DNA from 2 places in the Vallitalea guaymasensis genome. Region 1 is predicted to be linked to the other one. Evidence: a T-box and tRNA genes for the amino acid it is inferred to sense, from the RefSeq annotation. Region 1 holds a T-box; the other holds one or more tRNA genes.
The links. The T-box of region 1 lies ahead of HYG85_RS00785 (glycine--tRNA ligase). A T-box ahead of a tRNA ligase gene usually reads a tRNA of that ligase, here a tRNA-Gly.
Positions count from the first base shown of each region.

Region 2: it has a tRNA-Gly gene. The T-box ahead of HYG85_RS00785 (glycine--tRNA ligase) is inferred to sense a tRNA for this amino acid. The anticodon was not compared.

Region 1 covers NZ_CP058561.1:171,860-187,316, forward strand. The annotation lists gene HYG85_RS00775 (DUF445 family protein) at 1-1,237, opposite strand, end outside; gene ppdK (pyruvate, phosphate dikinase) at 1,328-3,949, opposite strand; gene HYG85_RS00785 (glycine--tRNA ligase) at 4,301-5,689, opposite strand; T-box leader at 5,759-5,936, opposite strand; gene HYG85_RS00790 (hypothetical protein) at 6,059-6,862, opposite strand; gene recO (DNA repair protein RecO) at 6,895-7,635, opposite strand; gene HYG85_RS00800 (ABC transporter permease) at 7,872-9,245, opposite strand; gene HYG85_RS00805 (COG1361 S-layer family protein) at 9,235-11,673, opposite strand; gene HYG85_RS00810 (ABC transporter ATP-binding protein) at 11,676-12,404, opposite strand; gene HYG85_RS00815 (IS110 family RNA-guided transposase) at 12,677-13,849, shown strand; gene HYG85_RS00820 (sensor histidine kinase) at 14,171-15,457, opposite strand, start outside.
Region 2 covers NZ_CP058561.1:1,463,054-1,478,510, forward strand. The annotation lists gene HYG85_RS06685 (ABC transporter permease) at 1-1,427, opposite strand, end outside; gene HYG85_RS06690 (ABC transporter permease) at 1,429-2,391, opposite strand; gene HYG85_RS06695 (peptide ABC transporter substrate-binding protein) at 2,502-4,481, opposite strand; gene HYG85_RS06700 (DUF3899 domain-containing protein) at 4,907-5,323, shown strand; gene HYG85_RS06705 (CYTH domain-containing protein) at 5,414-5,887, shown strand; tRNA gene HYG85_RS06710 (tRNA-Leu) at 6,005-6,086, opposite strand; tRNA gene HYG85_RS06715 (tRNA-Lys) at 6,178-6,251, opposite strand; tRNA gene HYG85_RS06720 (tRNA-Gln) at 6,256-6,327, opposite strand; tRNA gene HYG85_RS06725 (tRNA-His) at 6,340-6,413, opposite strand; tRNA gene HYG85_RS06730 (tRNA-Arg) at 6,447-6,520, opposite strand; tRNA gene HYG85_RS06735 (tRNA-Gly) at 6,564-6,634, opposite strand; tRNA gene HYG85_RS06740 (tRNA-Pro) at 6,643-6,717, opposite strand; gene HYG85_RS06745 (metallophosphoesterase family protein) at 6,784-7,281, opposite strand; gene HYG85_RS06750 (XTP/dITP diphosphatase) at 7,331-7,939, opposite strand; gene rph (ribonuclease PH) at 8,148-8,867, opposite strand; gene HYG85_RS06760 (GerMN domain-containing protein) at 8,854-9,348, opposite strand; gene HYG85_RS06765 (N-acetylmuramoyl-L-alanine amidase) at 9,503-11,878, opposite strand; gene HYG85_RS06770 (Gx transporter family protein) at 12,194-12,727, opposite strand; gene HYG85_RS06775 (NusG domain II-containing protein) at 12,711-13,085, opposite strand; gene HYG85_RS06780 (alpha/beta hydrolase) at 13,601-14,524, opposite strand; gene HYG85_RS06785 (DHH family phosphoesterase) at 14,611-15,457, opposite strand, start outside.

The DNA of each region.
Region 1 (15,457 bases):
CAAATGAATTATATTTGTCAAGAATAAAAGTATCTATGGCCTTCTTATCTTCATCTGTAACCTTAATATTAGTCAATATAACTCTATTAAACATGGTATCTACAATGTTTTCAATACTTTCAATAATGTCTTTGTCTCTCAGCATTTCTTCATAATTGTCATTAACCATATGGTTGATTTTATCTTCTAGACTATCATTTACCAAGTTATTAATGAATGAGTATAGATCAGTATCTTTCAAGTCAATAGCACTGGTAATATCTAATTTCGAAAGATTTTTTGGTATGTAATAAGCTAACCATGCAATCAAACTCTCTCTTTTATCATTAGATAAAATCTCTTTTAAAGGTCTATTAGTTACTTCATCTATTTTTTCTATTACAAATGTATATATTTCATCTTTTACTTCTTGTTCTTGCAGTTTTTCTTTTGATTTTTCCGCTATGGTTTGATAAATGCTCTCTCCATTAACAAACATAGCACCTAAAGCTCCAACTTTTTCTTTTATAGTTGCATCAATCAGACCTACTACTCTTTCTTTCAACTTTTCATTTTCAAATATTTTCAAGTCACTTGTTAATGTATCAATATAATCAATGAAGAATTTTTTTACATTATTAATCATCTCTTCATCAATTATCTCATTGATAGTGGCCTCTTCCTTGATTATGCCAGATAAGAAATCAGTTAACATTACCCTGGTCTTTTGATTGTATAAGAAATCTTCATATTTATGATTAAGCTCTTCTTCACTTACTATATCTGTCAATTTCACTTTTTTTAGACTTGTACTTACTTTTTCACTTATTGCCTTTTGCAATTGTTCTTTGGTGCTTTTATCTTGTATAAGTTCATATAATCTTCTAACCAAGATATCCTTCAACTTATCAATTACTGGTTTATTATCATTAGATGATAGTAATTGTTCTAAATCAATATTTCCTTCTTGATTATATAAGTTATGGTTTACTAAACTAAGCACATGATTTTTTGTTGAATCTTCTAGTAGTTCGTTTACAATAATTTTATCTGTCAATAAATAATCTTGAATAACCTCACCAATGGATTTAGCTACTCTTTCTCTCTCTTTTGGTATTAATCCTGGTGTAAAGGGCAGTCTGATACCCATGACCCTTTTTTCAGTGTAAGGTCTAAACAACATCTTGATTGCAAGCCAATTAGTAGAATACCCTATTCCTGCACCTATAATAGGGGCAACTATTAATTTCATATCCATAGAAACACACCTTCATTCTTAATTCTATAATATAACAAAAAACCGTCAGTCAAACTGACGGCTTTTTAACGGAATATAGATTCCTATTTATTAATTATTTAAAGCAGCTTGAGCCGCAGCTAAACGAGCGATAGGTACTCTAAATGGTGAACAAGATACATAGTTTAATCCTACTTTATGACAGAATTCAATTGAAGCAGGGTCTCCACCATGTTCTCCACAGATTCCTAATTTAATATCAGGTCTTGTAGCTTTACCTTTTTCAGCTGCCATCTTAACTAATTGACCAACGCCAGTTTGATCTAATCTAGCAAATGGATCTGATTCAAATACTCCCTTATTGTAGTAATCTTCTAAGAAAGCACCAGCATCATCACGAGAGAATCCAAATGTCATTTGAGTTAAGTCATTTGTACCAAATGAGAAGAATTCAGCTTCTTTTGCAATTGCATCAGCAGTTAATGCAGCACGTGGAATTTCAATCATAGTACCAACTTTGTATTCCATCTCAACACCAGCTTCAGCTATTGCAGCGTCAACAGCTTTAACTACTACATCTTTAACATATGCTAATTCTTTGATTTCTCCAACTAATGGAATCATAATTTCAGGAACGATATCGTATCCTTGTTCTTTCTTAACTTCGATTGCTGCTTCAATAATAGCTGTTGCTTGCATTTCAGCTATTTCTGGATATGTTACAGCTAAACGACAACCTCTATGACCAAGCATTGGGTTGAATTCATGTAATGAATCAACAGTAGCTTTTAATTCTTCAAAAGTGATACCCATATCTTTTGCTAAAGCAACGATATCTTCTTCATCATGAGGTAAGAACTCATGTAGTGGTGGGTCAAGAAGACGTACAGTCATTGGCATTCCTTTTAATGCTTCGTACATACCTTTGAAGTCACCTTTTTGAATTGGTAATAATTCGCTAAGAGCAGCTTTTCTTTCTTCTACTTCTTTAGCAACAATCATTTTTCTCATTTTTGCAATTCTATCTTCTTCAAAGAACATATGCTCTGTACGGCAAAGTCCGATACCTTCAGCACCAAACTCAACAGCTTTCCTAGCATCTCTTGGAGTATCAGCATTAGTTCTTACTTTTAATGTTCTAATTTCGTCAGCCCAAGACATGAACTTCTCGAAATCACCTGAAATTTCAGGATCAACTGTTTTAATATCTGCAATGTAAATATTTCCTGTTGAACCGTCTAATGAGATATAATCTCCTTCTTTAACAGTTTGTCCAGCAACAGTAAATACTTTGTTTTCTTCATCAATAGCAATGTCTCCACAACCAGATACACAACAAGTACCCATTCCACGAGCTACAACGGCTGCGTGTGATGTCATACCTCCACGTACTGTTAAGATACCTTCTGAAGCGTACATACCTTCGATATCTTCTGGTGAAGTCTCTAATCTAACTAATATAACTCTTTCGTTTCTCTTAGCAGCTTCAGCAGCATCTTCTGCAGTAAAGTATACCTTACCAGCAGCAGCTCCTGGAGATGCAGGTAAACCTTTAGCTACTACAGTTCCAGCTTTTAATGCAGCAACGTCAAAGTTAGGGTGAAGTAATTGATCAAGTTGTTTTGGCTCAACTTTCATTAAAGCTTCTTTTGAAGTTAATAATCCTTCTTCTACTAGATCAACAGCTATTTTTAATGCAGCAGCTGCTGTTCTTTTACCATTACGTGTTTGTAAGAAATATAATTTACCTTTTTCAATAGTAAACTCCATATCTTGCATATCTTTGTAGTGGTTCTCTAAGTTAGAAGCGATTTCCATGAATTGTTTGTATACTTCTGGCATATCCTCTTCAAGTCTTGTTATAGGTTCTGGAGTTCTAATACCAGCAACAACGTCTTCACCTTGTGCATTTAATAAGTATTCTCCATAAATTCCTTTTTCACCAGTTGCAGGGTTTCTTGTGAAAGCAACACCTGTTCCTGAACTTTCACCCATGTTACCAAATACCATTGTTTGAACATTAACAGCTGTTCCCCAGTTACCTGGAATATCATTCATTCTTCTGTAGATGATAGCACGTTCGTTGTTCCATGAACCGAATACTGCTTCTACAGCTGCCATTAATTGCTCTTTTGGATTTTGTGGGAAATCATCACCTAATTGTTCTTTATATAAATTTTTGAAAGCAGCGATTACGTCTTTTAAGTCATCAGCTGTTAAATCTAAGTCACTTGCGTATCCTTTTGCTTCTTTGATATCGTCTAATACTCTTTCGAATTTTGATTTTGGAAGACCTTTAACAACGTCTGAGAACATTTGAATAAATCTTCTATAAGAATCGTATGCGAATCTTGCATTTTCTGTAGCTTTTGCGAATCCTTCAACAGATACATCATTAAGTCCTAAGTTAAGAACTGTATCCATCATACCAGGCATAGATACTCTAGCACCTGAACGAACAGATACTAATAATGGTTGACTATTATCACCAAATTTTTTATCATTAATTTCTTCAACTTTCACTAAAGCTTCTTCGATTTGTTGTTTAATTTCATCAGAAATACTTTCACCATTATCATAATAATTAATACAAGCTTCAGTTGAAACAGTAAATCCTTGAGGAATTGGTAAACCAAGCTTAGTCATTTCTGCTAAGTTAGCTCCTTTTCCACCAAGAAGGTTTTTCATTGATGCATCAGCTTCACTAAACATATAAACATATTTCTTGCTCATTAAATATACCTCCTGATAATCTTTTCTTTAATTATTTATATTAAAAACTTAAGGCTTGAACCTCTTAGTTTTTATGTCATTAGTACTTGATAAATACAAATAGTTATTAATGACCTTATAATAAATTATGACCAAATTGTATAATTCTAACAATCATTTCATCAATATATCTGTAAATTATTTATTTGACGCTATTTGCTAAAATTTTACTTATATGTCAGTCCGACATATATTATAACACAAAAACTTAAAATAAGTAGACTTTTTTTTGTTTTTTTCTACTAATATATAGATTTTAACCAATTGACTAATAAAGTAACTGTTTAATATTTTTTTTTGTGTAATTTTATGCTAAAATGTTATCCTTTGTCCTAAATAATTTAGCAGGTCATCAATTTTAACTCTTTCTTGTTCCATTGAATCTCTATTTCTAATAGTTACAGCTCCATCTTCCAAAGAATCGAAATCAAATGTTAAGCAATAAGGTGTTCCTATTTCGTCTTGTCTACGGTATCTTTTACCAATACTACCTCTGTCGTCGTATTCAACATTATAATGTTTACCTAACATAGCATATATCTTTTCAGCTTCTTCAGATAGTTTTTTTGATAATGGAAGAACAGCAATTTGTACTGGAGCTATCGCTGGATGGAAACGTAGTACTTTCCTTACATCACCATTCTCTAACTCTTCTTCATCATATGCCTCACATAAGAATGCAAGTGTTACTCTATCTGCACCTAGTGAAGGTTCAATACAATATGGAATATATTTTTCTTTTTTCATATCATCAAAATATGTTAAATCAGCACCTGACGTTTCTTGATGTTTTCTTAAGTCAAAATCTGTTCTATCAGCAATACCCCATAATTCACCCCAACCGAATGGGAAAAGGTATTCTATATCAGATGTTGCATTACTGTAATGAGATAATTCTTCCTGGCTATGATCTCTAAGTCTCATATTTTCTTCTTTTATACCAAGAGATAGTATCCAATTGACACAATATTTTTTCCAATACTCAAACCATTCAAGGTCTGTTCCTGGCTCACAGAAAAATTCTAATTCCATTTGCTCAAATTCTCTAGTTCTGAATGTAAAGTTTCCTGGTGTAATTTCATTTCTGAAAGATTTACCTATTTGACCAATACCAAATGGAATTTTCTTTCTTGAAGTACGTTGTACATTCTTGAAGTTAACAAAGATACCTTGTGCTGTTTCTGGACGTAGATAAACAGTATTTTTTGCATCTTCTGTTACACCTTGGAAAGTTTTGAACATCAAATTGAACTGTCTGATATCTGTAAAGTTCTTCTCTCCACAAGAAGGACAGGCAATACCATTTTCTTCAATATACTCTTTCATTTTTTCATTGGACCATGAATCAACAGCATCTTCAATTTCAAGATCATTTTCTTTCATGTAGTTTTCAATTAATTGGTCAGCCCTAAATCTTTCTTTACAACTTTTACAATCCATCAATGGATCATTGAAACCGCCTACATGACCTGAAGCAACCCATACTTGTGGATTCATCAATATAGCACAATCAATACCTACGTTGTAAGGACTTTCCTTAATAAATTTTTGCCACCAAGCTTTTTTTACATTGTTCTTAAGTTCAACTCCAAGAGGACCATAATCCCATGTATTAGCTAATCCTCCATATATGTCTGATCCTGGATAAATAAAACCTCTAGCCTTTGCAAGGGCAACTACTTTTTCCATAGTCTTTTCCATATTAAACATCCTTTCATATATATATCTATATTTATATTTTTTCACAAAAAAAGACATTCTTCTATCCCAGAAAGGGACGAAAGAATACCTTCCGCGGTTCCACCCTAATTGATGTGATAATATCACATCCACTTACTTATCTGTTCAAAAGCGCCATTCATTAATTACATTCTGTTCAGCTTCCACCTTCCTGAACTCGCTATAAGAATTTATTTAATTAATTACTTCTCTTCATCATTACAGAGACCTTATGTAATTCTATATAGTAATATTTCAGTCAAAATATATCTTACAAAATTGTATATATCTGTGGAAAAGTATATCAAAACAGTCATTCTATGTCAAGGATAATTCTTCAATATCAATAATTTATTTTTTATCGTCTTTTATATCTGAAATTATCTTATTTCCACATATTTTACAATATATTGCATCATAATCATTCTTCTGACCACAGTAATAACAGTCAACAGAACTTTTTTTGCTAGATTGCCATTTAATACTTAAATAGACAGCGTAACTAACTATTAATAGCAACAACGCCCATAAAACCCATTTGCTTATTCCTGTTGAAGGCTTATATAATACATAATAAGTGCCATAGTCTTTAAAATAAATGGTGTCTTTCTTTATGATTTCACCTTGCTTGCTAGCATATATTATATCTCCATTAACTTTTATTTTAGAATTATTACAGTCTAGTCTGATTAGACTATATTTTTTATTATCTTCTAGTTGTTCTTCTGTTATCTCTTCACCACTTAATACATTATATAATATATCCTTATCTTCAAATTGGTCATAATCGATATTATTATCATCTAGATAATCTTGTAGAGAATCATGAAAAATATTTGTTTCAAGAACTCTATCCAGATCATCTAAATCATCAAAACCAAAAGTAATTCTTATATTGTCTCCATACAATTCTATGTTCTTGATCTTAACATCTATCTCTTTATGTTTCTTTAATTTGTTCTCTACAAAATTTTTATATTTTTGCTTATCATAATTTTTATCATTTTTCTTGATGAATGTAACTTCTACATTATCATCATTTATTTCATAAAGGAATTCACCAGCAATAAAATCTATTTTCTTAGATGTGCATCCAGACAAAAAAATACAGATAAAAATACTAAATATGCATATAAAATATTTTAATACTTTCATAATAATTCTCCTTAAAATAATTTTTTATCATACTATAATTTCAATAAAAAATCTAAAGACTTAAATTTATGGTTAAGGTGATATTCAATATATTTTTTCATTATTAAAGTCAATTCGTATTTGATGGTTTCATTAACCTGAAAACTAAATAATTTTTCAACGGATGTAGCGAGAATATATCTCATAGTATAAATAGTACTGTTATTTATTCTAATCACATATTTTTGTTCATCAGAGCAATTTTTGCAAACAATTCCTCCTAACTTGATGCTAAAAGAATACTTATCATACTGTTTACCACAGTTGACGCAGTTTATTACATTAGGGGTATAACCTATATAACTCATGGCTTTCAATTCAAATATTCTCATTGTCAGATCATAATCAATGACTTTCCTAACTAATATCTGCAAAGTTTTCAACATAAGTTTCATAAGTGGTTTGTTAGGTACATTCTCTTGAGTAATGAATGTTGCAAACTCCAATACATATAGCCCATAAGCTAATAAATCAATATCTTTACGTATACCATGAAAAGATTCTATTATTTGTATTTGCTTAACATTATAGGATGAGGATTTTCCTTTATATAATATGTATTCTCCATAACAAAATAATTGAGAACCAGCAAGAAACATACTATTTGTTTTTCTAGCACCTCTGGCAAAAACTGTTATCTTACCTTTGTCTTTGGTAATAATAACTATGCGTTTATCATTTTCTCCTATAGGCATTTCACTTACAACAATGCCTTTTGTCTTTATCTCATTCATTTTATAACTCCTATAATACATCTATTTATTCTATGATATTATAACACTCCATCTGTATCAAGTAAATTACTATAAAGTTGATGCCATAAAAGAGTTTAATAAAATATGACTATATTATAATATATTTTCCAATATGTTACAACTCCAAGACTTGAATATCCATATCTTTATTCCAAAGGTGCATTAAACAATTTAGGGTTATCCCCTTCTAATTGAGATAACCCTAATATTGAAAACTATTCTGTTTTTATAGCTTCAAGAGCACTTAATTTCATTGCTTTACGAGCAGGTAGATACCCTGATACCAGCCCAATAAAAGCAGTAAATACTAGAGCCAATAACGAAAGCCATATAGGAATTATAGAAATTGATGTTTTAGTTTGTTCCATACTCATATCTCCCATAAATGACCCTGCTCCACCTGCAATAACATTTACTATGGATGAAATACCAAAACTGAGTATTACACCTAATATACCTCCTAATAATCCAATTGAAGCTGATTCAAATAAAAATAATCTCTTGATGTCCCGTATAGAAGAACCTATGACCTTCATGACACCAATCTCTTTTCTTCGTTCATAGATTGCCATAACCATAGTATTGGTAATACCTATAGCAGCAACCAATAAAGAGATTCCACCGATACCTCCGAAAACCAGATTAATAATTTGTGTCATTTTCTTGGTCTCTCTTAACATATCTGCATCACTATCAGCTCTAAAACCATATTTTTGGATTTCTTTCTGTATTCTTTCCAGATTCTTTCTGTCAGGAACGTGTACCATAACTTCAGTATACCCATTCTTGCTAGGCTTCTTACCTCCATACTCACTATAACCAGTCATCTTATCATATTTATCTTTTAGATTTTGTAGTTGACTTAATTCCATATACATATATGCTGATTTTTGATAATTAGTTGTAGCTAATATACCTACTGGCTTAATTAATATTGGTTTAATAGTGTTTTCGTTATCACCTGTGTTCTCTGAACCAAATGACATGTAGATTCTATTAACAAGAGGATTAAATTTTGGTTCCTTCATCTTTCCTGTTTCTTCATCATACATCTCTTCAAAAGGATCATAATAATTGTTAGTGGCATTAGCCTTAACAAATCCATATAGAGTCATTTTTCCAAATAACACACCTGCCCTATCATCCTCTGTCAGGACACTACCTTTTTTCATCTTTCCTAGCCCATATTTCTCCATGAATTCTAGAGTCATACCTTTGATTGATGTTTGGGCTGTCAATCTTTTTGATGTTATCATAGTAACACTATAATTAATAACCGGTGAAACCGCATCAACACCTTCTATATTCTTTAAATATTGAATATCCTTGTCTGTAACACTAGTCTTCTTCTTTTTTGCACCAATAGTATTGGTTTTGCTTTTATCAGCAGGAGATACAGTAATAATATTCATATCGCCCATTTGATTAAAAGATTTATCCATTTGTTTTTGCATACCAATACCAATAGAAATCATTACTACTATTGAAATAGTCCCTATGATAATACCTAATGTAGTTAAAAATGTCCTAAGTTTTCTACGAAATAAATTTTTTAGCCCCATGGATATTAGATCTATATTATTCATCATCTTTCATATCCTTTTTCTTTTTAATCACTCTTAATATGATTATAAGAACAATAAGTAAAACACTGATTACACCAACTATCATTATGATATTCATATTACTTTTAGGGGCATTGATTTCATTTTCTATATTTATTGGTTTTCCGTTCTCATCTACAAATTCGCCTTCTTCAGGCATTAAATCTGCTGTAGCCATAGTATGTATTTCTTTCTTCACTTCTTCTGTTTTTCCATCTGGTTTTGTATATGAAAATATAAGATTACCTTTTACTTCTCCCTCCTGGGTAGGCCATAATTCAATATCGTGATAAGTTGTTTTACCTGATTGAAGATTTCCTAAGTATCCTTTACTGTTTTTTGAACCAAAGCCTTCAATGGCAACAGTAAAATTATCAAGGGTTGTTTTTCCAGTATTACTTATCTCCAAAGATACAGTATGTGGTTGATTCACTGACATAGCTTCTGGCATATTGATGTCACTTGTTATGAAACTTGAAGATTGAATGACAGGTACACTGACTAGTTCAGTAGCCTTGTATTGATTAGCTTTATCATCCTCATATTCAAGATTAACCTTTATCGTATGAGTTTTTGCTGCTGCGTATGGTATAGTATATAGGGTCAATTGTTTGTTGACTGATTGCTTAGGTGATATCTCATCGATGAAAAAGGTATTACTGCTGTTAACTGGTGTAAACACACTACCTGATTTGTCATTACTATTATTGCTGCTATTGTTACTTGTATTTTCTTCTGCTGTTAAATATACCTTTACATTCTGCACTTTCTTGTTCTTGTGTGTGTTATTAAAAGAAATATTCAGCTTGAAATTTTCTCCTGCCTTTACAATAGTAGGTTCTGTTGCATAGCTGTCTATGATAATATTTGGTTTACTATTAGTAGCCTTGTCATTTTCCTTGACATAGACACCTACATATTGATTAATAGTAGTTAAAGCTTCTTCATTACTTCCTTTTACTTCAATATTTATCAAATGGTTCTTAGTCTTTGCCTCTGCAGTAGGTTGAAATTCAAACTCAAGTTTTTTGGTTGTTCCTGTTTTCAGCAACTTAAGTACTTGCACACTTTGAGAAACAGGTACAATACCTTCCTCCGGCTTTACTGTCACAGTAAGGTCTTTTGTATCAATATCACTGGTGTTAACTAAATCAAAGGATACTTTAAATTTATTAGTTCCAGTTATAGTTCCTGAAGGTGCTTTGATATTCTCTATTGCAATATTGGACTTCTTCTGTTCTACTTTGAGATAAATCTCTTTTTCTACTATTTGTTCATTATTAAGATTATCTTGGTATTTTAATTTTACTTTGATTGGGTAACTTCCTTTAGTCATTTTATCTGCTGCATATAGATTAAATGTCACCTTTTTACCTGGGCTATCTGGTGGTAGTATGCTTATCTTATTACTATTAACACCATTTGCAATAGTAAATCCTTCTCCTGATAAACCTTGTAAAGAAACCTCTATATCTTTTACACTTGATAATCCCGCATTATTATTTACTAGAAAACTTAGCTGAGCTTCTGAACCAGAATATATAATCTTAGGTAGAGTTTCAATTTTATCAATTTCTAGATTAACGTCTGGAAAACCTTTTTTAACCTTAATATATATGTCCTGTGTCTTTTCCTTAAGGTCACCATATAAGTTATAATATGTATACTTCAATTGCCCTGTATAAGTCTTAGCTTTTGAATCATTCAATATAGTCAAGGAATAATCCAGATTTGTTTTTTCTTTAGCCTTTAATTGTTTAATTTTATGTACCATACTCATTTTATTGGTCTCATATAAAAAACCATCTTCCTTGGACGGTATAAATTCTACAGTAATATCCTTAGCTGTATGACTGCTGATATTCTGTAATTCCAAGGATAGATTCAAAACAGAACCTGCTCTAGCAGTTGGTATATCTTGATTAGTAACTTGTAACTCAGGATTATATTTTTTAGTATTAGTTGTGGTATTTTCATTAGAATTGTTGCTGGCTTTCACCATATCGATAGTAATCTTGTTGACAGCTTTTTTTGAATCTCCGCCATCTACATAATTGAATATCAGTTCAATGACATTATCGGTGCCAGAACATTTTAATGGAAGTGTTATTGTTTCTTTACCACCAGCATTCAGATTAGCTGGATTGATAGATATAACTGAACCTTTATCTTTTAATATGAAGCTTCCTGGATTAATAGCTAAAGTAGGAGTTCCAGTTATAGTTCCTGAGCCTATCTTTTTCAAATTAACTGTTAAAGTGAATTCTGTTCCTTCATAGATGGTGCTTTTACTCACAGAATAAAAGTCCACTATAATATCATTTGTTTCTGTTGTTGCAGCCACTTTTATACCTGCTACATTGAAAACCATAATAAGAGCACATAGATAAATTAGTAATTTTGTTTTTTTCATAATTAAGCCTCCTGTTTATAATTAATTCCTTTTAAAATATCATCTTTTGTTTCATCAATTCTTTCAATAAGACCATCACGTACATGAATTACTCTGTCAGCATAGACTGCCGTTTCTGTATCATGAGTTACCATAATCAATGTCTGATTGTTCTCATTTGCCATATTAGTAATGAGTTCCATTACTTCCATAGTCGTTTTCGTATCAAGATTACCTGTCGCCTCATCAGCAAATACAATCTCAGGTGTTCCAACAAAAGCTCTTGCTATACTTACACGCTGCTGTTGTCCTCCACTCATTTGAGAAGGTTTGTGATGAAGTCTATCCCCTAATCCAACAGCCTGTAACATTTGTTTTGCCTCTTTCTCCCTTTTTCTTTTGGATATACCACCAAAAATCATAGGCATTGCTACATTTTCGAGAGCTGTAAGATTGGGTAATAAGTTATATGATTGAAAAACGAATCCTACATGCTTCTGACGAAACTTGGTAACCTGTTTTTCATTCATTTTTTCAATTGACTGCCCTTTTATGATTATTTGTCCTTTTGTAGGTTTTTCAAGTCCTGCTATCATATTAAGTAGCGTAGATTTACCAGAACCAGAGGTTCCAAGGATACAACAACACTCACCTTTTTTAATATTAAGACTTATACCTTTTAAAGCTTCAACCCGTTCATTTCCCATTTTATATATTTTTTTTAATTCTTTTATCTCAATAATATCGCTCATATATTCCTTGTATACTAAATATATCAGATTGATACATCAGTATACTCTCCTTTCTTATTTCTGCTTTATATTATTTTCCTATATAATATTTAGATAAACGTTGTGGAGTATTCCATGTTTTACCTACGGCTCGACCGTTGAATGGAGGGTATACCCACAACTATTATTCAAAGGATAAATTAGCTGGTTAACGCTTGACGTTTCATTTACAAGGTCATCCGAATTTTAGTTTGTGGTCGCACAATGTTTAAATATATCTAGGAGGTCTTAACATGCTTTTTATTGGCATTGATGTCGCTTCAAAAAAACATGATGTAATTATTATTTCAGAGTACGGTGAAATCCTTTCAGAGTCTTTTACTATCGAAAACTCTTCTGCTGGATTTAAAAAACTCCATACGGAAATTTCTTCCCATACGGAGCTTTTTGATAACGTCCATATAGGGCTTGAAGAAACTGGTATTTACTCCAGTAACATCCGTGACTTCTTGCACTCTGCCGGTTTCAACGTGTATATGATTAACCCCGTTCTAACCCACCACAGTAGAATGGCATATTCACTAAGAAACACAAAAACTGATAAACTTGACTGCCTTGCAATCTGTAGATATATCATGCATAATTTCACGCATCTCAAACCCTATATATCTACACTATACACGACTTCTGAACTTAAGTCATTATCTAGATTACGTCTAGATAAACTTCATACCCTTGCAAAGGCCAAAATGGAGTTCACTCGATTGCTCCAGATTACTTTCCCTGAGTTTATCAAACACTTCAAACAGCATTCTCAGTGGGCTATGAATCTTTTCTCTTCTTATCCAGCTCCTGCTAAGATTGCTCGTATGCATCTTGACACACTTGTAAGCATTATCAAAATCAAGGGGGATCGTGTTTCTGCTGCTCAATTAATCAAAAATCTTGCTAAAAAAACAATTGGTGATACTTCTATTACCAACTCACTTCTTATAGAGTCTATCATCGATGACATCAATCACTACAACAAACAGATTGCTATTATCGATAAACATCTTGATGCTCTGATGGCTGATTTTGATTTTATAACAACAATACCAGGTGTTGGTAACGTTATTGGTGCTTCTATCATTGGTGAAATCGGTGATATCTCACGCTTTAATTCACCTTCTCAACTATTAGCATTTGCCGGTCTTGATCCCTCCATCTATGAATCAGGAGAGTTCAAAGGTAAACGGTGTCGCATATCTAAACGTGGCTCTAAATACCTCAGAACTTCCATTTTTACAGCTACACGTGTTGCGTGTGTAGGAAAAGGCAAGAACAATCAATTCCGTCAGAAATATCATAAGAAAAAACTTCAAGGCAAGCATCATAATTCTGCACTTTGTAATGTGTCCAAAAACATGATAAATACCATTTTCGCTATGCTTAACAGTAAAGAGGATTTTATATACATTACATAACTCACAATATAATTTAGGTATTCTTAGCAGTACCTTTATTTATGATGTTCTTTTTTATCTATTCAATATTTTCTTCTTTTATTTCATTTTTTACTTGACTTTTGTATAGCTGGCTCCATTCTCTTATGTTAATGTCTATAGCTAGTATGATAAACTATATTTTTTAATAGGTTATTGTTACCAAATATGTTAAACCATATAACTTTCCATAAAATGATTTTTTTCTTAACTTTTTCTTAATATAACAAATAAACAAAAGAGACTAGAACTTTTCTGCAACATAAAAAAAGCAGTCCCTATGACTGCTCTCAGTAAAAAATACTACAATATAATTTTTATTGTAAATCTGTCTTGTTCAATAACTGCATCAATTTCACCTTTATGCATTGTTATAATTTCTTTGCATATGGCTAAACCTATTCCTCCACTCTCCATAGTTCTATCTGAAGTGAAAAATCTATTAAATACATCTGTTTCAGATATATTCATCCCTTCTTTTATACCATTGGTTAACTGTATATGATATTTATCATCTATCCATATAGCTGTTAATTCAACTTTTTTACCCTTATCTGCATACTTCAAAATATTCTTGAACAAGTTCTCAATGACTCTATTGAATTTATCAATATCTATAGCAATCTCTTTATCACTTTCTTTAATATTGAAATAGATCTCCATGTTATGTTCTTCTAATAAGGTTTCCCACTCATATATAGATTGTCTGATATATGTAGCTATGTTAATCTTGGCTAAGTTAAGTTTCATTTGTCCATTTGACAGCATAACATATTCAAATAGTTGTTCAATCAAGTTAGATAGGGAAGTTGATTTATTCAAACAGATGTCCAGATATTTCTGTTTTACATATTCATTTTTTTCATAATCGTCTTTCAATAAAGTCAAATACCCTGTAATAGAAGTTAGTGGAGTTCTTAAATCGTGAGATATATTAGCAATTAATTCATTCTTGGATTGCTCTATGAGTTTTTCTTTTTCAATTCTCGTCTTGAGAGTACTACTCATTTGATTAATATGTCTTGCTACATATGTAATCTCATCATTTCCTTTTATAGCAACTTGATGGTTCAAGTCCCCACCCTCCAATATATCTAAACTATTAGCAATATTTATTAAATACTTTTGCTTTCTTCCTATAAAAAAACTCAATGCCACAATAAAAATGATAATAAACATTAAAGGCATGACTATAGATATAATACCAAAAAAGTCATCTAGTGATTTTACACTTCCACTCAAAGCAAAAACATTTTTATGAGTTTGAACATAATCAGTAAGTAAGATAGGCCATCCAATAGCATTAGTATCCTCATCCAATATAACCCATATATCATCTTTATCAAAAACATCTAGGTAAAAATTGTATTTTGGGTATTTTTCAACTTCCTTTTGCAGCTTATCCAAATCATTTTTCCCTAGATTATTATCAGTTATTAATTCCTCAAGATTGTCAAAAACACCTTTTAATTCATTTCTATATTTATCATAGTGACTATTAAAACTATTATCAATATATGTATCCCATAATTCCATGATAATTACTACACTAAAGGTCGCTATAATAACACTGATAAGTATAGCTATAAT
Region 2 (15,457 bases), 1.3 Mb from region 1:
CTCATACGTGGATCTAGTGCATCTCTTAATCCGTTAGCTAATAAATTAATAGCTAACATTAATATTGACATTACTGTTGCTGGTATCAACAGCATACTTGGTATTGTTTTGAAAGAGTGATATCCCTCATTAACTAATATACCAAGTGATGACATTGGTATAGGTAATCCTAACCCAATAAATGTTAAAAATGCCTCATAGAATATAGCTCCAGGAATAGAAAATGTAGCCATAACTAATATTTGACCTATAATATTAGGGAAAAGATGTTTTCTCATTAATCTTCTCTTAGATGCTCCTAAAGTTCTAGATGCTAATATAAATTCTTGTTCTCTTAATTTTAGAATTTGAGATCTTACAACCCTTGCAACACCAATCCAACCAGTTAAACTCATTGCTAATATAAGTATTATTAATCTGATTGTGGTTGTTCCTTGATGACCGGGCAAAATACCATCAATAAAATCTCCTATCGTACCACTTATACTCAAAAATATAATCATTAAAACTAAGCTAGGAATACTACCTAATATTTCGGTAATACGCATCATGATTGTATCCACTTTAGTTCCACCATAAAATCCAGCTATAGTTCCATATAAAATACCTAATGTAAAATCAACTATCAATGAAGCTAATGCTATAATTAATGATACCCTAACACCAATCCATAATCTAGTCCATTGGTCTAGAGCCAATTTATCAGTTCCAAACCAAAAGTATAGATTCTTAATGCCTTGGATAGCATAGAAATCAGCATTTATCTTAAGCATTTCAACACCATATTCATCAATTGTTGAACTTAATAATTTAAAGGTACCAGGTTTATATCTTGAATATTCGCTTATTAAGTCTTCGTAAGGTAACTCAAGTACTTCGTCTGTGGATACTACCTTGATCTTAGCTGTAATAACCCCTTCATCATTTTCATATATTTTTTCAAAATTAATATTGAAAGGATGGTACGGAATATTTAATTTCTCTATTAATTTTTTACGATTCATGGGTTTTTTTAATTCATCAAATTCATCAGTCTTAGGTAATTCACCTACAATTAAATCAAAAGTAGCCACAACGATATTAGAATGACCATCAAATATACCTAATTTTTCTAAGCCAGGAATTCTAGGAGGTACATAAGATATATCCTTTTTGGAAATCTCTTCCCCTTTCTCATTAAGAAGTATTGGGGCAGAATCATATTCAAATACTGTTCCATCTGTATTTTTTTGATTTATAGGGCTTATAGGACCAAAAATTGCAAGTATAATCAATATTATTATTGAATAGAATCCTATCATAGCGCCTTTATTCTTTTTAATTCTTCTTCTAGCATCTTTCCAAAATGAAACACTTTCAGTATTCATTTTATCTACATTAGTAAAATCATGTTCAGCTAACTTAAATTTCTCTTTTGATAATGCCATCCTATACTCCACCTCCTTTTAGTCTGATTCTTGGATCTATAACACCATATAATAAATCGACTATCAGAATTACTGTTACTAATAAAAAGCTATATACTAAGTTAACACCTAATATTAAAAAATAATCATTAGTAAAAGATGCATTTACCATTAATTTCCCTAATCCAGGAACACCAAAGAATTGTTCTACAACAACTGAACCAGTCAATATACTAACAGCCATAGGTCCTAAAATAGTTACTACTGGTATTAAAGCATTTCTAAGCGCATGTCTGAATATTACTTTTGGTTTACTTAAGCCTTTTGCTCGAGCAAGTAGTATGTAATCGCTGCTTAAAACTTCTACTAATTCAGAACGCATATATCTCATTGTTGACGAGATAACAAATAAGCCTAATGAAAACGCTGGTAATATAGATGAATAGATTGAATCCCAAAAAGATACATTACGCATAACATCTACTGGTTTATATATATATGGAAACCATCCTAATTTTGCACATAGAAAATATTGTAAAAATGCTGCCATTACAAAACTTGGAATCGATACCCCTATAACAGCTAAAATTGTAACTAAATTATCCCAAATGGAGTTCTTATATATTGCAGCAATAGAACCAAGAAAAATCCCAACAATAACACCAAAAATTAGAGCTATTGTTCCAATTTTTACAGTATGAGGTAATTTCATAGTTATTAATTTTAGAACTGGCTGGTCTTGCAATTTAAATGAATTTCCTAAATCACGTTCAAATACTACTTGTTTTAAATATCTAAAATATTGTACATACGCTGGATCATCAAGCCCATATTTTTCCTTCATAAGTTGTTGTTGAACTTCCGTTATCTTAGGATTATCAAATGGGGTACCAGGCATAAGTCTTAATAAAAAGAAATTTATCGTTAATACAATAAATAAAGTTAAGACTATTAAAGCGATTCTTTCAATGACATAGCGAATCATAATTAACCTCCAATCAATTAATACTTTAACGAACTAAAATAATATATAACACAAATTTTGGCAGGATCACCTGCCAAAATTTTATAATATATTTAGTTAATTATAGTGTCTTATTCTGCTATTTTAACCCATTTATAAATATAGTCTGCACCAAATTTTTGTAATACTAAATCTTTAATTTTAGGATTTCTAAGACCTAAACCACTACGTTGATAGATTGGAATAATTACTTGTTCATCTTCAAGTAATATTTTTTCTAATTCTACCAATTTTTCAAAACGATCTTTTGTTTTAGAAGGAGCAGTTAACTCACCAGATCTACATGCATCAATACCTTCATCATAAGTTGGATTAGAATATTTACCTCTGTTATATTCTCCTCCAGTAATCCACATGTCCATGAAAGTCATTGGGTCTGGATAGTCAGGACCCCATCCTCCCCAGTTCATAGAGAAGTCACCTTCTGTAGTTCTTCTAAGCTTCTCTGAGAATGGAAGTACTAGTAATTCTACTGTTGTATTTGGTAAATTCTTTTCTATTTCATCTTTGATATGTGTTCCTACTTGTTTACTTTCATCACCATCAAAGATAATACATTCAATATTTACTTTGTCAACTTTAAGTTCATCTAAAACTTGTGTCCATATTTCTTTTGCTTTTTCTGGATTATATTTATTATATCCTTCTCCGCCACCATATAAATCTTCTGCTACTTGACGGAAATCTTTACCATCATGTTCTTTACTAGATACAAAATCTTTTGGAACAAAGAAATCTGCTGGTAATGAACCATTTTTGAATATAACGTCTGTAATATATGTTTTATCAAAAGCCATATTTAATGCTTTTCTTGCTCTAACATCTCTTAATACTTTTTTAGTTGGAGTTAATGCACCATTGTTAACATTAACTTCTGCATAGAATATAACTGTTTCTGGAAGTTCAACTGCATCTGGTCTATTACCATATCTTTCAACATTCTCACCAGATAATGTTGTAGTATCTAGTTCACCATCTAAATACATTTGAACTCGTGTATCGTTATTAATTCCTTCAATTACACGGAAATCCAATGCATCTAATTCAACATTAGCAACATCCCAATATATAGGATTTTTTTCTAAGTAATGTCTTTCAGATGTTTTCCACTCTTTGAAAATGAATGCTCCATTATATAAAAGAGCGTCTACTGATTTACCATATTTTTCTTTTCCAGTTTCATTATAATATTTTTCGCTTGCTGGGAAGAATGAAGCGAAACACATTAAGTCAATGAAATATGGAACTGGATTAGATAATTCAACTTTTAGAGTATAATCATCTTCAGCTGTTACAGCTAAGTTTTTAGCTAATTCAGCAAGCTCAGCTTTTGCTTCATCTAAAGAACCATAGTTTTCTTCAAAGAATTTCTTTTCTTCTGCTAATTTTGCTTCTAATTCTTTCTTAGCTTCATCAAATTGCTCTTGAGCAGTTGCGTTTTCAGTATCTTTATAAGCATCAACTTTAAGAGCTTTTAAATTCTTTTCTTCTCTTTCAAAGTTAACTATTTTATTTTGTAGCAAGAAAGCTTCTTTACCGTTCTTGATTGAAGCTGTCGCAAGCATATTAGCATATTGACATGCTTCTGCTGGATCTAATAACTTTTTCCAAGCGAATACAAAATCGTTTGCAGTTACTTCTCCATAAGGTTCTCCATTTATATCAGCCCATTGAACACCTTTACGTAAATGGAAAGTATATGTAAGTCCATCTTCTGAAACATCATATGATTCAGCCATTTCTGGTTTAGCTGTACCATCAGTACCTAATACATATAGACCACTAATTACATTTCCTAATACTTGAAAAGATACAGTATCAGTTGCTTGCCATGTAATTAATGATGGAATGTTAGAAGTTGAAATCAAATTAAGTACTTTTTTATCTTCTGAAGTATCTTTGTCTCCATCTTGATCTTTATCTTGATCTCCATTGTCAGTTACTGTCTTATCGTCGTCACTTGGCGTCGTTTTATCCTTATCTTTGTTGCCACATGCTGCTAGTGAAAATGTCATTGTCAACACTAGTAGTAAAGCTAATAATTTCTTCATAAAAATCCTCCTTTAAAATTGTTGTTATCCCACCCTAGATATTATTTTTTTATGTATCCTTTTAGTCGGGTTTTGATAATTTTGCGTTACTCTGTGACCAGTAAAACAAGATTATACTTAAATAATTATATATCATATTTTATCCTTTGTAAAGGTTTTGATAATAGGTTAATATGCTAATACTTTGCCATATCATAGCGTTTTTGCATTAAATTACATGCGATATTTTGTAGGTTTATAGCTATTTTTGTTCTTTCTAAAATAATAATAAATTATAATATCGAATCGTGTATGCTGAATAATGATGAAATTAAAATCTATGTATGTTGAAAATAAATATATTATGATATAATATTTATATTCTTATTGAGTAACATAAATAACATATAAATAGAAATTATAAGTTTAATCAACGGAGGACTATTATGAAAAAAAATGTTAAAAAAATTATTATTTATATATTGATTGCTATTATTGCCAGCTTATTACTTGCCGTTTTTGATAAAAGATTAACAACCCATTCAATAACTCTATTTCATATTTTTTTAGAGAAACTATTTTTGGTTAATCTACTTATCTTTATTATTACCGGAATCGTATTCATTGATGATCAAGGCACTTTCAATGTTTTTAAATACTCTACTAAACATTATAGAGCATCCGTTTCAAAAAAATACAAATATCGTCTACAGCAAGAATACGCATTAAAATCTAAACAGGAAATAAAAGAGTTTTTAAAAGAAAAATATCTCTACGCACCAAAGAAGCATAGTTCAACCACTACATTTTTCTATTGCAGTATTATAATGTTGATAATCTATATACTATTTATAGGCTTATAGCATGTAATAAATTATAAATGCACAAAAACTATTATATATCTTAATAATTGATAGAATACCATTTTAAATAGAAAGGATCAGATTAGCTTCATGGAAATAGAAAAAAAGTATCTCATTAACCTACCCTTAGACAAAATAACAAAATACCCACATATTAATATAGAACAAGGTTACATCTGTACCAATCCTGTCATCAGAATTAGAAAAACTGATGAATCTTACTATGTAACCTATAAATCCTCTGGTTTAATGATAAGACAAGAATTTGAAGATAAAATCTCAATGGAGCAATATAATACTTTAAAATCCAAAGTAGATCATAATATAATAAGTAAAAAAAGATATTATATTCCTCTTGATAAATCATTGACTGTAGAACTTGACATTTTTAATGATAAATTAGAAGGATTAATCATGGCAGAAGTGGAATTTGATAGCGAAGAGTCAGCAAACAGTTTTATCCCGCCTAGTTGGTTTGTGAAAGAAGTAACATTTGATACTAGATTTCATAATAGTAACTTATGCAAAGAAGAAAACATTCGTTTTTTGGATACTCAATTATAATCATATTTAATTAATGAAGAAAAATTTTATACTCATGTTCATTGCATATATATTTATATTAATATGATATATATGCATACAAGCAAAAAGCACTTGGATACCAAGTGCTTTTATCAATGCGGATGAAGGGAGTCGAACCCCCACGCCGTTAGGCGCTAGATCCTAAGTCTAGTGCGTCTGCCAATTCCGCCACATCCGCGCATTGTGTAAATTACCTATACAATAATATAACAATTATTTAATTATGTCAAGTAATTTTTTTATTTTTTTCTTACTTTTTTTGTAAGCCATGAGCCACCTGGGATTCGAACCCAGGACACCTGGATTAAGAGTCCAGTGCTCTAGCCAACTGAGCTAGTAGCCCAAAACTGGGTAGGCAGGATTCGAACCTACGCATACTAGAGTCAAAGTCTAGTGCCTTACCGCTTGGCGACTACCCATTAATATTATAGGGTGAGTAATGGGATTCGAACCCACGGCCTCAAGAGCCACAATCTTGCGCTCTAACCAACTGAGCTATACCCACCATATATTTAGCAACTTATATTTAATTGCCTAGCGTGCCTGCAGGGATTCGAACCCCGGACACGTGGCTTAGAAGGCCACTGCTCTATCCTACTGAGCTACAGGCACATCACAAGTTCAATGCCTTGTCTGTAATCATTTCTAATTACAAAGCGGGTGATGGGAATCGAACCCACGTATCCAGCTTGGAAGGCTGGTGTTCTACCATTGAACTACACCCGCATAAGGTATCGGGGTGACAGGATTCGAACCTGCGGCCTCTTGAACCCAAATCAAGCGCTCTAGCCAAGCTGAGCCACACCCCGTTGCTTATGATATTTGCTGTCCTTTTTCGAACGCAAGAGTTATTATACACACGCTTCAAACAAATGTCAATAGTTTTTTTGTTTTTTTTCCATTTTTTTTATTGTAATATGGAATTTACCGTTATTTTCTATCTCTAATATACCGAAACTACAACCTTTACCATCTCTTGGCAATGAAATACTGCCAGGATTAATAATTGTAATATCATCTATATTCTCTACTAATGATACATGTGTATGTCCAAATAGCACAAGATCTACCTTTTTCTGTTTAGCAGCCTTTAATATAGTATCATACTCCCATTTAACATCATAGTAATGTCCATGAGTAATAAATATTTTCAAGCCATAAAAATCAAGTATTTTTTCTCTAGGTGCATAAGAATTAAAATCACAATTACCAGGCACAAAATCTATAGGTACATTAGAAATTATCTCTAGTTCTTCAACATCTCTCTCATAATCACCCAAATGAATTATTCTATCTATATCTTTTGTATCTTTAATTACTTTTATTACATTTCTCAAATTTCCATGTGTATCACTAATTACAAGTATCTTCATATATTCTCTCCGTTTTATGACTCTAACTATTTCTTCATATTAAATACAACTACTTACAGCCGTTTCTATGGCTTTCCATCTTAGCCTTCATACTTCTTAAAGCCTTACCCCTATGACTTATCTTGTTTTTTGATTCATTATCCATTTCAGCTGTTGTACATGAATATTCTGGTACATAAAAAATAGGATCATAACCAAATCCATTACTCCCTCTCTCTTCATGGATAATAATCCCTTCTACAGTACCTCTAGTAGTTAAAACTTCACCATCAGGAAATACCGCGGCAATAGCACACACAAACCTTGCAGTCCTATCTTTCTCCTCTACACCTTCCAACTTATCAATAATCATCTTATTCTTAATCCTATAAGAAGTATCCTCTCCACCAAATCTAGCAGAATAAATACCAGGAGCCTTATCAAGATAATCTACCTCAAGTCCCGAATCATCAGCCATAACAATACAATCAGCAATCTTCATAACTTCTTTAGCCTTGATAATTGCATTCTCCAAGAAAGTAGAACCATCCTCAACTATATCTATATCTATTCCTGCATCCTCCATAGATATAACCTCATAATTAGTATCCTCCATAATCATATTTATCTCTTTTATCTTTCCCCTATTCTTAGTAGCAAAAATAATCTTTTCCTTCATCAACACGTCTCCTCTTATCTTCAGTAATAATCTATTAAATCACCAGTAAAATCTAATTAATAATATTATAGAATATATCTATTCTACCACCGTAGCCACTAGAGCTGTGTAATAGTTGATTTTTACGCAGACCGTCTGCTCCTCAAGGTAAGGCAAGTAAAAATCAACTATTACACACTCCTCTACCCACACGTTAGCCAACTAATAATTAATCCTCCAATACCTCTTTTTGCAACTTAATAAGCTCCTCTACTCCTTTTTCACCCAAATCCAATAACTTATTCAACTGTTCCCTAGTAAAAGGAGATTCTTCACCTGTACCCTGCACTTCAATAAATTCTCCTTTATCAGTTATAACAACATTCATATCAACTTTCGCATGACTGTCCTCTGCATAACATAAATCCAATAATTCCTCATCATCAACTATTCCAACGCTGATAGCAGCCACATAAGAAGAAATAGGCATCTTATCTATCAGTCCATCATTCAAAAGCTTTTTACAGGCTAACACTAGCGCTACAAAAGCACCTGTTATAGAAGCAGTCCTTGTCCCACCATCAGCTTGAATAACATCACAATCCAAAGTTATTGTTCTTTCTCCAAGAGCCTTATAATCTACTACAGACCTAAGCGCTCTACCAATCAATCTCTGAATCTCTACTGAACGGTTATTCTTTTTTAATCTGCTGATATCTCTGGTATTTCTATCAAGAGTAGCTCTAGGCAACATAGAATACTCAGCAGTCACCCAACCTTCTCCCGAATCCTTTTTAAAAGGAGGAACTCTATCTTCTACCGAAGCATTACATATTACTTTTGTTTCTCCCATTTCTATTAATACTGAACCCTCAGGATATTTAATAAAATCCTTTGTAATCTTAACTTCTCTAAGCTCATCCTTTTGTCTTCCATCAATTCTGCTCAATTGTATTCATCCTTTCTTCCCATTCATCTCTTGTATATTCTTTTATACTTGTTCCTTCATTAAGAACTTCTCGGTCACCCTCTATAAAAAGTGAAAATTCTTCTATATCATTAATAGAAAAGACTGTTGCTAGAATCTGATCCACCATAGAGATTTCCCTAGCAGTACCACCATAATTAAGTATATCTTCTGATACCTCAATTTCTAGCGAACCATTAATAAACAAAATATTAGTGATTTTCACTTCCTCTGGTATAAATGAATAATGACCTTCATTATTGTCAAACAAGTATTGTAATGTATATCTTATGTTTTCTTCTACATTTTTATTATTTTTTAAATCAATTTCCTCACTAGTCAATATTCCTTCATCTTGTTTTTCAAATTCATAATAAAATATATTACTCTTCATAGAAACCGTATTAATAACCAAACCCATAGTTATCAATGATACTACAAAAGCATTTATAACACTATACATAATCTTCCCCCTCTTATTTGTAAATATTTGGTAATTATATTTTATACCTAATTAGTGAAAGCTACAACAGTGTTTTTTTGTAATATTGTGGATCTTATTGTAAGTAGAATATATTTGTAGGGAACAATCATGTAATTGTTCCCTAGATAAATGTCTATCTTCCAGTTGGATATTTTTTGAAAGCTTCTAGTATTGCTTTGTATATTGCATTAGCTGTATTCTTCTTAAAAGTTTCACTTTTCAATTTTGCAACATCAGTAGGATTGGATAAGAAGGCTACTTCTATTAAAACAGCAGGCATATCAGTATTTCTAAGTACAAATAGATTACCTGATTTGATACCTCTATCTTTCGTTCCTACCGCACTTACAATTGCTTTTTGGAATATTTCTGCAAGTTTTATTGATGTCATACCCGGCTTACTTGATGGTGCTAAATAATATACTTCTGTTCCATGAGCACTTGAAGTATACCAGTTGTTATGTACACTAATGAAAAAGTCTGCGTCTACATCATTAGCTAAATCAGTCCTATCACCTAATGTAGGGTATGAATCATCAAGTCTTGTATAATATACTTTGATATCTTTTTCTTTGTCTAGATATTCTTTTAAGTATAAGACAATATCAAAGTTTAGCTCTTTTTCCACTAATCCATTATCTGATGCACCAGGGTCTTTTCCTCCATGTCCTGGGTCTATCACTATAACCTTGGAATATAATTCTTTTGGCTTGAATGCTTTAATATATATATTATCTTTATCCTCAGTTATTCTATAGTCATATACGCTATTCTCATCAATAGTTAATACTGTATTACCTTTATCATTTGTAATATCAACTGAGTTAATAATACCGTCATTAATTCTTATTGTACCGCTACCAAATAACTCTCTATAATCACCAGGTAACTGAATTATGTATTTTCTATTTGTGTAGTCATCTGTACATTTAATATTTGATAAATTAATTTCTTTACCATCCTTTTGAAGTACTATAGTAGGATTGTCATAATTAATATATTTTATATTATCATAAGATGGTTCAATTAGCTGAATAATAGTAGCGGAGCCACTTTCTTCTGATATTGTATAATCTGCTTGTCCATCTGTCTCGATTACAATTCTAGTTGTTGTCTCATCAAATTGCGCAGTCCTGATTTCTTTTACATATTGCCCTTCTGCTGTTGAAGATCTAGTACTAAGAAGAGATTCTGTATTAGGTAAATCAAAAACTATTCTATCAGGATTACTTAATCTGAATGGTTTTACATCAGGAGCTTTAACTCCTAAAATCTTAATATAGTCACCTTTGTCATTTTGCCCAAGGTGTATACCATAGATTGAATTATTTTGAACTTCAATATTTATTTTTTTCCTATCTTCTGATAGATAAACATTGAATTTATATCCTTCACCTTTTAAATCAAATACGATTCTTGTTATCGTATCTGCAAATTGACTGGAGCGAACTCCTGTTATTATAGGATTATCATCAAATGTCTTTTCATATTTGTCCATATCCCATTTTGAATTATCTACATCAATGATTAATCTGTTTTTCCAATAAGATTTCTTAACATCTGTAATGGGGCTTGACGCTTCTATAACAAATTTTTTATTAACTTTGTCACTTTCATACTCTATAGATTTGACCTTTGTAGTTGGGCATAATTTTCTGGCGATAGTTGTTTCTGTATATCTATCATTTATTTTTGATAGCACATCATCGTCAACCATCCATACTACAGGATTATTTTTCAACGCAGTTGGTAATTCATTCTTAGCTCCACCAGATTCCAAACTATCTAATAATTCATCTTCATTATCGTTATCATTATTTGAGTTCTGGTCTTCACTAGACTCAGAATCTTCACCTGTTTCATTATCCTTATTATCCTCTACATCAGTTTGGTCATTTTCTGACTGATCATTTTCTGACTGGTCATCTTCCCCTGATTGTTCATCTGTATCATCTTGACCTTGTTGGTTACTTTTTTTGGTCATTTCAGCACTATATTCTTTTCCATTCCAGTTAACTTCATATCCAAAAGTCTCTACAATGAATCTAATAGGTACCATGGTTTTCCATTTCTTAGTATTTACATTTTGTATCAGCTTGGCTGGTACATCCAACATAACCTCTTTATTATTAACTATGGCTTTCTTTTCGTTAATTTTAAGTACAATAAACTTATCTTCATAAGATATGTAAGCTTCTTGCTTTGGTCCGTTCCAATCTACTTTAGCTCCTATTTGTTCCGATTCACATACTTCCCTTACTGGTACTAATGTTCTTCCTACTTTCTCACCGTTTACATCTTCTGTTATTACGATAGCAGGCATTTCCCCAGTTTCAATAACTTTTCCATCAACTACAAGTTTTACAAATCTATTTTTATACTTATAAATTTGTCCATCATATTTAATAAAAAATTTTCCGTTATTAGTGGTTTCTGCACTTGCATTAACTGAAAATAGATTTAACATTATCGTAATTGTTAATACAGTTGTGATGATTTTCCGTATCATGACTCTCCCCCTTGTTTTTTGCTTATTAACTTCCCATCATTTAGTAAATATCTAAGTTCTACAAAATTATAACAAAAAAAACTATATTAAAAAAGATACTATTGCATTATGTAATACAATCGTAATATTTTGGGTTTTTATGTAATATTTTCGTAATAACCCTGTTATTGTAAATATGCATCTTGGGAATATAAATAAACATAACAAATAAGCTTACTACTATCTTTACATAGATAATAAACTCGACAAATTGCTTTCCATTATTTTTTTATCTACTAATTTCCTGGGAAATATGTCATAACTTAGAATATGATATCACTTAAATATTCGATTTATGTATGGTAACAAGTAATTAACTGTAAAACCAATAAGTATACCCGTAATAATACCAGAAACAGCTAGAATAGGGAAATACGCTGCTGCTACATTAATGCTTTCAGTAGTTATAGCTACCACTATGAGTTGTCCGATATTATGAGATACCGCTCCAATAATGCTTATACCAGCAATACTTACTTTATCTTTACTATAATGTATAAGTAAAAACATCACTATCAAGCTAAGTATACCTCCTGATAAGCTATACCATATTGTTATAAATGAACCCGTAAAAAAACTATTTAAAGTCACCCTTAGAACTACTAATAGAAAAGCTTCTTTGAAACACAAAAAATATAGACTTGTCAAAGTAATAATATTAGCCAACCCTAATTTTACTCCTGGAAAAGGCACTACTGGTACAAATGTTCTCTCAAGATATCCTAATACCAAAGCAAAAGCTATTAACATAGAAATGAATACCATTTTCTGCACTTTACTAAGATTTTTGATTTTACTCTGATATAGCATCTAATCCATCCTCCACATCTCCAACAATTTCCACATAAACCTTATGAGGAAGGCAAACAATGGTACTACCAACTTTATTAATAAAACCCGTTCTGACACAGACATGATCTGGGCAATTAGCTTCAAGCATCTCCACACCATTATCATGCACCTTTATAATATTATAACTATCTTCTCTTTCAATCTTAATCTCTTTCTCATCACTCAACTGAACTCGTTCATACAATTCCCCTTCAACTTTTATCTCCACATACAACTTATTTACATCCATCTTACTGATTCTATATTGATTAAAAAGATAAAATACTCCAGCTACTATTAGTACTCCAATAATAATTTTCACGTCATTTCTCTTCATTAATAATGTTCCTTTCAGTTTTAATAATAATATATATAATTCTATAATTATTAATTACTATATCAAGTATAAATATATTAATTTATTGTATCATATTAGCATATATCAATCAAAACAAACTCTTCTTAGTTTCTTCATTTCTTATAAAGAATATCTATCATAGCCATTAATGATGCTTTTTAGAAGAAAAAGTGTTTTGTGTTTTCATTGAAGGGGACTATAAGCAAAATAGTATATGTATATGTGGAGTAGTGAGGCAGGACGCCGAACCCAGCAGTTTACTCAGGACGAGTAATTCGCTGGCGTAACATATACATATACTATTTTGCAAAAGCCACGTCAGAACAAAACACTTTTTCTGACTTACATACACTATAACCAAAAAAAGCCATATAACAAGGTAATTTAAATTCATTACCACATTATATAGCCTCTAATATACTTCCAACTTTTAAATATACTATATTAACCGTCTAACATATATTTAACAAACATTCTATAAGTTAAATCTATTATTACAAGCTATTAATAAAACCAACTATATCATCATAAACTACCGAATTATTAGTTTCATTAATTATTTCATGTCTTCCACCTTCATATAATATAACCTTCACATTATATCCCAATGATTTATATGTATCCGTAATCTTTTTAATTCCCTTTCCCATATCACCAACAGGATCATTATCACCAGAAATAAATAATATAGGTAGGTTTTTTGGCGTTTTAAGAATATTACGTTTCTTAGAAATATTTGATAGCCCTTTTAATAGATCCACATAAAATCTTGAAGTACACATAAAACCGCATTTCTCATCATCTACATATTTCTTAACTTGTTGTTCATCCCTGCTTAGCCAGTCATATTCTGTCTTATTAGGCGCAAATTTCTTATTAAAACTACCAAAGCTAAGGTCTGTAAGCAACTTACTTTTATGCCTGTTCCCTTTTGTTAAGCAAATCAATCTTGCTACTCCGATTCCTGCCACTCCCAAGAAACCCTTTGTAGCACTTGTTCCACTTATAACAGCCCCTTTAACCTCATTACCATACTTCTGTATGTAACCACGTGTTATAAGAGACCCCATACTATGACCTAACACAAAAATATCAGTATTCTTATTTTCTCTTTTTATATGCTCTGTTACCTTATATGCTTCATCTATAACATTATTCCAACCTTCCTTGTCATTGAAAAAGCCTATATCTTCTTCTACATCCAGACTCTGTCCATGCCCTCTATGGTCATGAGCATATACACCATAACCATTATCCGTAAGGAACTTGGCAAAATCTCTATACCTTAAACAATGTTCTGCCATTCCATGATTTATCTGAACAACACCATTAATTTTTTCATTGTTTTCTGGCATCCAACTAGCTACAAAAATCTTATGTCCATCTAATCCGTCAATTTTAAATGTATTCTCTCTCATAAGATCACCTCAAAGATATAATATTAAAACAATAACATATTAATATAATATCATTAATAGCTAGTAAAAGTAAACGTATTATTTTTTTATAAATCACTATCTTCCTTTTCTACATAATTGATAGCTCTATGTCTAATGAATGTATCTAGTCGTTTATTATTCAAAAAATCCATCTTATCAGCAGGCATGAAACCTCCAGCCATCTCATCATGTCCTCCGCCAACACCTCTATGAGCCATAATGAATCGCATTAACTTGTTAGCCTTGATTTTGGTGCTTTCACTACGAATAGAAAATTTTACTCCATCCGCTCTCTTGGCATATGCCACAACAACGGATACACCCTCTATTGTATTAACCATATCACTGATAGTCCCGAGAAGAGAATCATTACAATCTTCTATATGGACAAAGCCCAAATAACCATATATTTCTACATTATTTAATGCTTTTGCATACGCAATTAAATCAGATTTTACAATCTGATTTAATTTCAGTGATTTTATCATACTAATCTCTGCTTGATTATATAAGAAATAAAACATTTCTATATCAAGATCATTAACACGTCTAGACAGATTATCAGTATCCATCATTATTCCATACAATAGTGCAGTAGCTACGTTAACAGTCAAAGGAATATCATTGACATAAAAATATTCTGCTACTATTGATGAACATGCACCAATATCTGACCTGATATCTTTAAAAAGATAAGTATCAGTATCATTAACAATCTCATGATGATCGATTACCATTACATTCTGCTTAATGAGATTAGTTACATTAGAATTACCTAACTGTGTATCAACCAATATAACAAAATCATCTTTATTGTACTTCATCTCATTTTTGACTGTCATCTTTATATTGAACAGTTCAACCATCTTTTTTGAATTTGCTTTTTCAATTGTCTGTACATGAATAATCTTT